One region of the Priestia sp. HNGD-A6 genome, then DNA from elsewhere that is predicted to be linked to it. Evidence: a T-box and tRNA genes for the amino acid it is inferred to sense, from the RefSeq annotation. Region 1 holds a T-box; the other holds one or more tRNA genes.
The links. A T-box is a leader RNA that pairs with one kind of tRNA and senses whether it is charged. The one in region 1 lies ahead of ileS (isoleucine--tRNA ligase), so its partner is inferred to be a tRNA-Ile.
Positions count from the first base shown of each region.

Region 1 (3,382 bases):
TTTGCTAAATAACGTACGATATCAACGTCGCAGTCTTTCACGAAACGTCCTTGAAAAGGCGGCACTTCAGACGTGTACTGTCCTTTTTCATCCACTACGTTCACAAATGAAAAGCCGTTTTCTTTTACAACTCTGTAATCATCTTCGCCGTAAGCAGGTGCTAAATGAACAACTCCTGTTCCGCTTTGATCCGTTACGTAATCAGCCGTCACGACTTCATGCCCTTTTTCCACTTTCACAAAATCAAACGGCGGCTCATACGACATCCCTTTTAACTCATTTCCTTTATGATGAGATAAAACGCTATATTCTCCTTTTAACACTTTGTCTGCGAGTGCTTCTGCCACTATATACACGCTGTCGCCTTGCTGAGCGCGAACGTAGTTCATCTCTTCATGCACCGCAAGCGCCACGTTTGACGGAAGCGTCCAAGGCGTTGTCGTCCAGCCTAAAAAATACTCATTATCGCGGTTTTTCACTTTAAATTTCACCGTTACCGTTAAATCTTTTACATCTTTATACCCTTGCGCCACTTCATGCGAACTCAGCGAAGTTTGACAGCTCGGGCAGTAAGGTGATACGCGGTGGCCTTTATAAAGAAGTCCTTTGTCATGAATCGTGCCAAGTACGTTCCATACGCTTTCAATGTATGAATTCTCTAAGGTGATGTAAGGGTCTTCCATATCAACCCAATAGCCAAGCTGCTCCGTGAACGTGCGCCACTGTTTTTCATACACAAACACACTTTCCTTACACTTGTTGATAAAAGCTTCTACGCCGTATTTTTCAATATCATGCTTCCCCGATATCCCGAGCTGCTTTTCGACACCGAGCTCTACCGGCAGTCCGTGCGTATCCCAGCCTGCTTTTCGGATCACTTGATGCCCTGTCATCGTTTTATAACGAGCCACCACGTCTTTAATCGTCCGGCCTAGCGCGTGCCCCACATGAGGCAAACCGTTGGCTGTTGGAGGCCCTTCATAAAATACAAACGAAGGATGCCCTTCTCGATTTTGAACCGACTGCTGAAACACATTTCCTTTTTGCCACTGCTGCTGGATACGCTGTTCGCGCTCTTGCGAAGACTCCCTTACATTCACTTCTTTCATGTGATACCACTCCTTTTAAAGTTAAAAGCACACAAAGAAACCCGTCCCTATGACTAGGGACGGGTTTTAACCGCGGTACCACCCTGGCTTCTATTGATCCGTTCATCAATAGCACTCAGCAACGTACAATCATACGCGTTCTTTTTAACGGTAGACTACCGTTCAAACTTACTTATAGGTTCAGTTTGACTTCTCAGAGAGGATATTCCCCTGCGGCTTGAACACTGGCTTTCAGCTATCACCAGCTCTCTGTAGAACAAACTTGCAGCGTACTGATTCTCTTCAACGAATTTGTGTGCTTTTATTAGTAGCTATTGTATGCGCTTTGGAAGGGAATGTCAATGTTTTGAAATCCTTATTGAGATCCAAAGGTTTAGATCTAGGTTATTTTGTTTCTGCACTTAACATTTGTTCGATTTTATTACGCGCTGTTATCCCGTTCTTATCTTTCCATTCAGAAGTTCCACTGCTTCTTCGCTGTGTCACAAACACTGCCGCAGCTGAGATAGAAGAAAAAATTTGATCTTGTACCAGCACGTATCTACCATCTTTTATTTCTAATACACCGTTTTCTAGAAAAGTATTAATATGGTCTTGCTGCCTTTTAAGTTTAGCTCCTTCTAGCTGTTGTTCGCTCGCAAGCAAAGCTCCTTTATAGACAAGAAATCCATCGCTAACATATTTCCCGGTCGCATACGCATCTCGGCGCTTACAATATAGAACGTCCTCTACTATTACTGATTTTATATCTTTTGACAAATGTGTCTCAACTTGAACAATCTCTTCTATCGCTTGCTCTACTTCAATCTTTGGTATGTCACCAGACTGTACAGCTTCGCTTTCATATTCTATTCCATTTGAAGCATCCGCAAAAATTGAAAAGCCTAACCCACCAAGTAAAACTTTAATAACATTAAAAATATCTGTCAGGTCGTCTCTTCTAAATTCACGCACAAACGGTTTTGTGGGAACGGTTTGATTAATATCATATGTACCAGAGCGCATGGCTGCTAGATAAGAAATATGTTCTAAGTATTTTACATCAACTTTATCTAATTGATCTTGAGAAGCATTAGAGACAATTAACACGGCCACATCCCAAAAACTTTTACCTGTTGATGGACTAGCATGCTGTCTTAAACGTTCATATCCCACTTCTGCCTCTCCAATATATGCCTCTTTATCTTCTCCAAATAAAAAATAAATGCCGGGCTTTTCTACTTCGCTTTCACCCTTTAAATCTTTCAAACTATTTCTGGGAATGAATACAGCCTGTATCGTTGTATTCGGCACCTCAGATACTTTAATCCCATTTGGATCTTCATCGTAAAACCAAGTCTGTATTCGTTTCGCACCGCTTTTTCGTAGCATCTTTCTTCCTCCGTTTATATCTTCTTGAACGTATTTTAACTGACATTACAATATGTAAATCACTTCCTAATTATAGACGCAGCAATCTATCATTCACAAAAATTAATTTATATCACCTGCTTGATATCTAGCAGGTCCCCTAAATACTTCTCTAACATGCCACCCAAGAAAATCTTCGCTCGGTTGATATGCCGGATGAATAGGATCTCTAAGCTTTTGCCCGTGAAACTTCATAAGCCATTCTTCAAATCCATTCGTCCCGTGCGCTTGAGTTGCCACTAACAGCTCATTATGATCTGAAAAAGTAAAAACTCCTCGATCAAATAATTTATGATGCATTGAACATAACGCGATTCCGTTACTTTCAATATCTGGCCCTCCCGCTTGATGCCACTTAATATGAGCGGCCTCTACACCAACTAAATTATGTCCAAGACGAACGTTAAACCCACAAACAGCGCAGCTATATCCGTAAGCTTGCAGAATTTTCTCTCGAAACTTTGGATCTCTTCTTCGCTTTAACTGTGTTTCAAAATCCAAGCCTACGGCTCTTAATATATCTTCATGAATTGTATCTGGAAAATGCTCACTTAATAAAAATTGTGCTGCGTCTTGAAGAAGCGTAGGATCATTATCAAAAAGGTTATAAACATCCTGTCTAAAACCGCCTACTATATTTGTACTCAGTAAATATTTATCTGTAAAGCTACGCTTATCCACTGCTTCGCTTAGCTCCCATATTCCATCTCCTGTCAAACGAACAAAAGGATGCTCGGGATGATAGGAACTCCGAGAAGGTCCAAACTCCATAAGCAGCTCTTTTAAAGGGATTTTCACCTCGCTATACGGCAGGTGTATTTGCTGCTTGGCCTGCAGCTGACCTAGGGCATACAGTATCAACA
Region 1 covers NZ_CP138621.1:30,849-34,230, reverse strand. Annotated here, with positions in the region: gene ileS (isoleucine--tRNA ligase) at 1-1,109, opposite strand, end outside; T-box leader at 1,162-1,404, opposite strand; gene SCI76_RS00155 (GIY-YIG nuclease family protein) at 1,494-2,480, opposite strand; partial or broken gene SCI76_RS00150 (phosphorothioated DNA-binding restriction endonuclease) at 2,583-3,382, opposite strand, start outside.

Region 2 (3,382 bases), 2.0 Mb from region 1:
GTGTAAGCTTTACTCAGCAAACTGTTATCTAGTTTTGAAAGAATAAATCTTTCGAAAAAAAGTATTGCTTTCTTTATATAATAGTGTATAATATAATATGTCTGGTGGCGATAGCGAAGAGGTCACACCCGTTCCCATACCGAACACGGAAGTTAAGCTCTTTAGCGCCAATGGTAGTTGGGACTTTGTCCCTGTGAGAGTAGGACGTTGCCAGGCTTTTATATCGGAGGATTAGCTCAGCTGGGAGAGCACCTGCCTTACAAGCAGGGGGTCGGCGGTTCGATCCCGTCATCCTCCACCATCGACTATTTAAGTCAGAGATTGCACGCCGGTGTAGCTCAATTGGTAGAGCAACTGACTTGTAATCAGTAGGTTGGGGGTTCAAGTCCTCTTGCCGGCACCATTTTTTTCGAGCCATTAGCTCAGTTGGTAGAGCATCTGACTTTTAATCAGAGGGTCGAAGGTTCGAGTCCTTCATGGCTCACCATTTAATATTCACACGCGGGTGTGGCGGAATTGGCAGACGCGCTAGACTTAGGATCTAGTGTCTTACGACGTGGGGGTTCAAGTCCCTTCACCCGCATCTTTACTTAATTTCATATATGCGCGGAAGTAGTTCAGTGGTAGAACACCACCTTGCCAAGGTGGGGGTCGCGAGTTCGAACCTCGTCTTCCGCTCCACGTATATAAGTCCTGCCGGGGTGGTGGAATTGGCAGACACACAGGACTTAAAATCCTGCGGTAGGTGACTACCGTGCCGGTTCAAGTCCGGCCCTCGGCACCATTTTAATAAGCGCCCGTAGCTCAATTGGATAGAGCGTTTGACTACGGATCAAAAGGTTAGGGGTTCGACTCCTCTCGGGCGCGCCATAAACGGGAAGTAGCTCAGCTTGGTAGAGCACTTGGTTTGGGACCAAGGGGTCGCAGGTTCGAATCCTGTCTTCCCGACCATTTATGGGGCCTTAGCTCAGCTGGGAGAGCGCCTGCCTTGCACGCAGGAGGTCAGCGGTTCGATCCCGCTAGGCTCCACCAATGAAATTAAATAATTGTAACGAATAATATGGCGGTGTAGCTCAGCTGGCTAGAGCGTACGGTTCATACCCGTGAGGTCGTGGGTTCGACTCCCTCCGCCGCTACCATATAAGTTACATTTGTTATAAATATACGGAGGAATACCCAAGTCCGGCTGAAGGGATCGGTCTTGAAAACCGACAGGGGTGTTAAAGCCCGCGGGGGTTCGAATCCCTCTTCCTCCGCCATTTATTTATATCATATTCATATCATCGCGGGGTGGAGCAGTTCGGTAGCTCGTCGGGCTCATAACCCGAAGGTCGCAGGTTCAAATCCTGTCCCCGCAACCAAAGTGGTCCCGTGGTGTAGCGGTTAACATGCCTGCCTGTCACGCAGGAGATCGCGGGTTCGATTCCCGTCGGGACCGCCATTTTGTTTGGCTCGGTAGCTCAGTTGGTAGAGCAAAGGACTGAAAATCCTTGTGTCGGCGGTTCGATTCCGTCCCGAGCCACCATTTTAAGACGGCGATTGTGGCGAAGTGGTTAACGCACCGGATTGTGGTTCCGGCATTCGTGGGTTCGATTCCCATCAGTCGCCCCATCTTAAGTAACGCGGGTGTAGTTTAGTGGTAAAACCTCAGCCTTCCAAGCTGATGTCGTGAGTTCGATTCTCATCACCCGCTCCAAATAATGGGCCTATAGCTCAGCTGGTTAGAGCGCACGCCTGATAAGCGTGAGGTCGGTGGTTCGAGTCCACTTAGGCCCACCATATTCCACAGTAGCTCAGTGGTAGAGCTATCGGCTGTTAACCGATCGGTCGTAGGTTCGAGTCCTACCTGTGGAGCCATACGGAGAAGTACTCAAGTGGCTGAAGAGGCGCCCCTGCTAAGGGTGTAGGTCGTGTAAGCGGCGCGAGGGTTCAAATCCCTCCTTCTCCGCCAGTCGTTTTAAATTTAAATATGGCCCGTTGGTCAAGCGGTTAAGACACCGCCCTTTCACGGCGGTAACACGGGTTCGAATCCCGTACGGGTCATCTTAAAAAGGTTTGCATATATGCAAACCTTTTTTTATTTGCGCTTTTTTAAAGATTAAGTAAACAGGAATAATAGTTAGGAATAATTACCATGAATTTTCAGAATAAAAAGTAAGTTTTAAGCAGGATTTTCCCTATATCATATGGAATTATTCATAAAGTAATAAAGTATGAAGAGTATGGAATAAAGAGTAATTTTAAAGAACATTTATTCTATTATATTTGTAGAAAAGGTTTATGTTTTTACTATAAAAGGGAATGAGTGGTAAGAAGCGTATATTATGTGCGTATATTATGTTTGAAGTTAAAGGGGTGGCAAAAGTGAATCTAGCGGTTCAGCCTACTGAATTTGATGTTCATTTGTATCACGAAGGAAACTTATTTCGCAGTTACTCTATTTTCGGTGCGCATCAGGTAACGGTAGAAGGAATTGAAGGCGTACGATTTTGCGTGTGGGCACCTCATGCAAAGGGTGTAAGCGTTGTAGGTGATTTTAATAAATGGAACGGTTTTCAACATTCAATGGTTAAAGTTAATGAAGAAGGTATTTGGATGACATTTATCCCTGAATTAGAACAAGGGACTATTTATAAATATGAAATCATCACACAAAGCAATCAAAAAAAATTAAAAGCAGATCCATACGCTTTCTTCAGTGAAGTGCGTCCAAACACTGCGTCTATTGTTTACTCATTGGATGGGTACAAATGGAACGACCAATATTGGCGTAGAAAGAAAAAACAGCAAAATATATATGAAAGACCACTGTGTATTTACGAGCTGCATGCAGGGTCTTGGAGGACTCATGAAGATGGCAGCCTTTATACATACAGTGAATTAGCACAGGAGCTTATTCCTTATATTGCTGAACAAGGTTTTACACATATTGAGTTATTACCAGTCATTGAGCATCCGCTCGACCGATCCTGGGGATATCAAGGAACTGGATACTATTCTGCTACCAGTCGATACGGTACACCTAAAGAGTTGATGAACTTTATAGATGAGTGTCATCAAAATAATATAGGCGTTCTTTTAGACTGGGTACCCGGGCATTTTTGTAAGGATGAACATGGTCTGTATATGTTCGATGGAGAACCTACTTATGAATACAAAAAAGAACCCGACCGTGAAAACTATGTTTGGGGAACAGCTAATTTCGATTTAGGCAAGCCTGAAGTACAAAGTTTTCTCATTTCGAACGCTTTGTTTTGGTTGGAGTACTTCCACATAGATGGATTTCGAGTAGATGCTGTAGCTAATATGCTTTATTGGCAAAATTCTTCTGGAAAAGCAGTAAATGATGGAGCTGTCAGCTTCTTAAAAAAATTGAATGAAG
Region 2 covers NZ_CP138621.1:3,135,403-3,138,784, forward strand. Annotated here, with positions in the region: rRNA gene rrf (5S ribosomal RNA) at 101-216, shown strand; tRNA gene SCI76_RS15940 (tRNA-Val) at 226-301, shown strand; tRNA gene SCI76_RS15945 (tRNA-Thr) at 328-403, shown strand; tRNA gene SCI76_RS15950 (tRNA-Lys) at 412-487, shown strand; tRNA gene SCI76_RS15955 (tRNA-Leu) at 502-583, shown strand; tRNA gene SCI76_RS15960 (tRNA-Gly) at 607-681, shown strand; tRNA gene SCI76_RS15965 (tRNA-Leu) at 696-784, shown strand; tRNA gene SCI76_RS15970 (tRNA-Arg) at 794-870, shown strand; tRNA gene SCI76_RS15975 (tRNA-Pro) at 875-951, shown strand; tRNA gene SCI76_RS15980 (tRNA-Ala) at 957-1,032, shown strand; tRNA gene SCI76_RS15985 (tRNA-Met) at 1,063-1,139, shown strand; tRNA gene SCI76_RS15990 (tRNA-Ser) at 1,167-1,259, shown strand; tRNA gene SCI76_RS15995 (tRNA-Met) at 1,285-1,361, shown strand; tRNA gene SCI76_RS16000 (tRNA-Asp) at 1,366-1,441, shown strand; tRNA gene SCI76_RS16005 (tRNA-Phe) at 1,450-1,525, shown strand; tRNA gene SCI76_RS16010 (tRNA-His) at 1,536-1,611, shown strand; tRNA gene SCI76_RS16015 (tRNA-Gly) at 1,623-1,696, shown strand; tRNA gene SCI76_RS16020 (tRNA-Ile) at 1,703-1,779, shown strand; tRNA gene SCI76_RS16025 (tRNA-Asn) at 1,783-1,857, shown strand; tRNA gene SCI76_RS16030 (tRNA-Ser) at 1,861-1,951, shown strand; tRNA gene SCI76_RS16035 (tRNA-Glu) at 1,972-2,043, shown strand; gene glgB (1,4-alpha-glucan branching protein GlgB) at 2,338-3,382, shown strand, end outside.
Region 2: it has a tRNA-Ile gene. The T-box ahead of ileS (isoleucine--tRNA ligase) is inferred to sense a tRNA for this amino acid. The anticodon was not compared.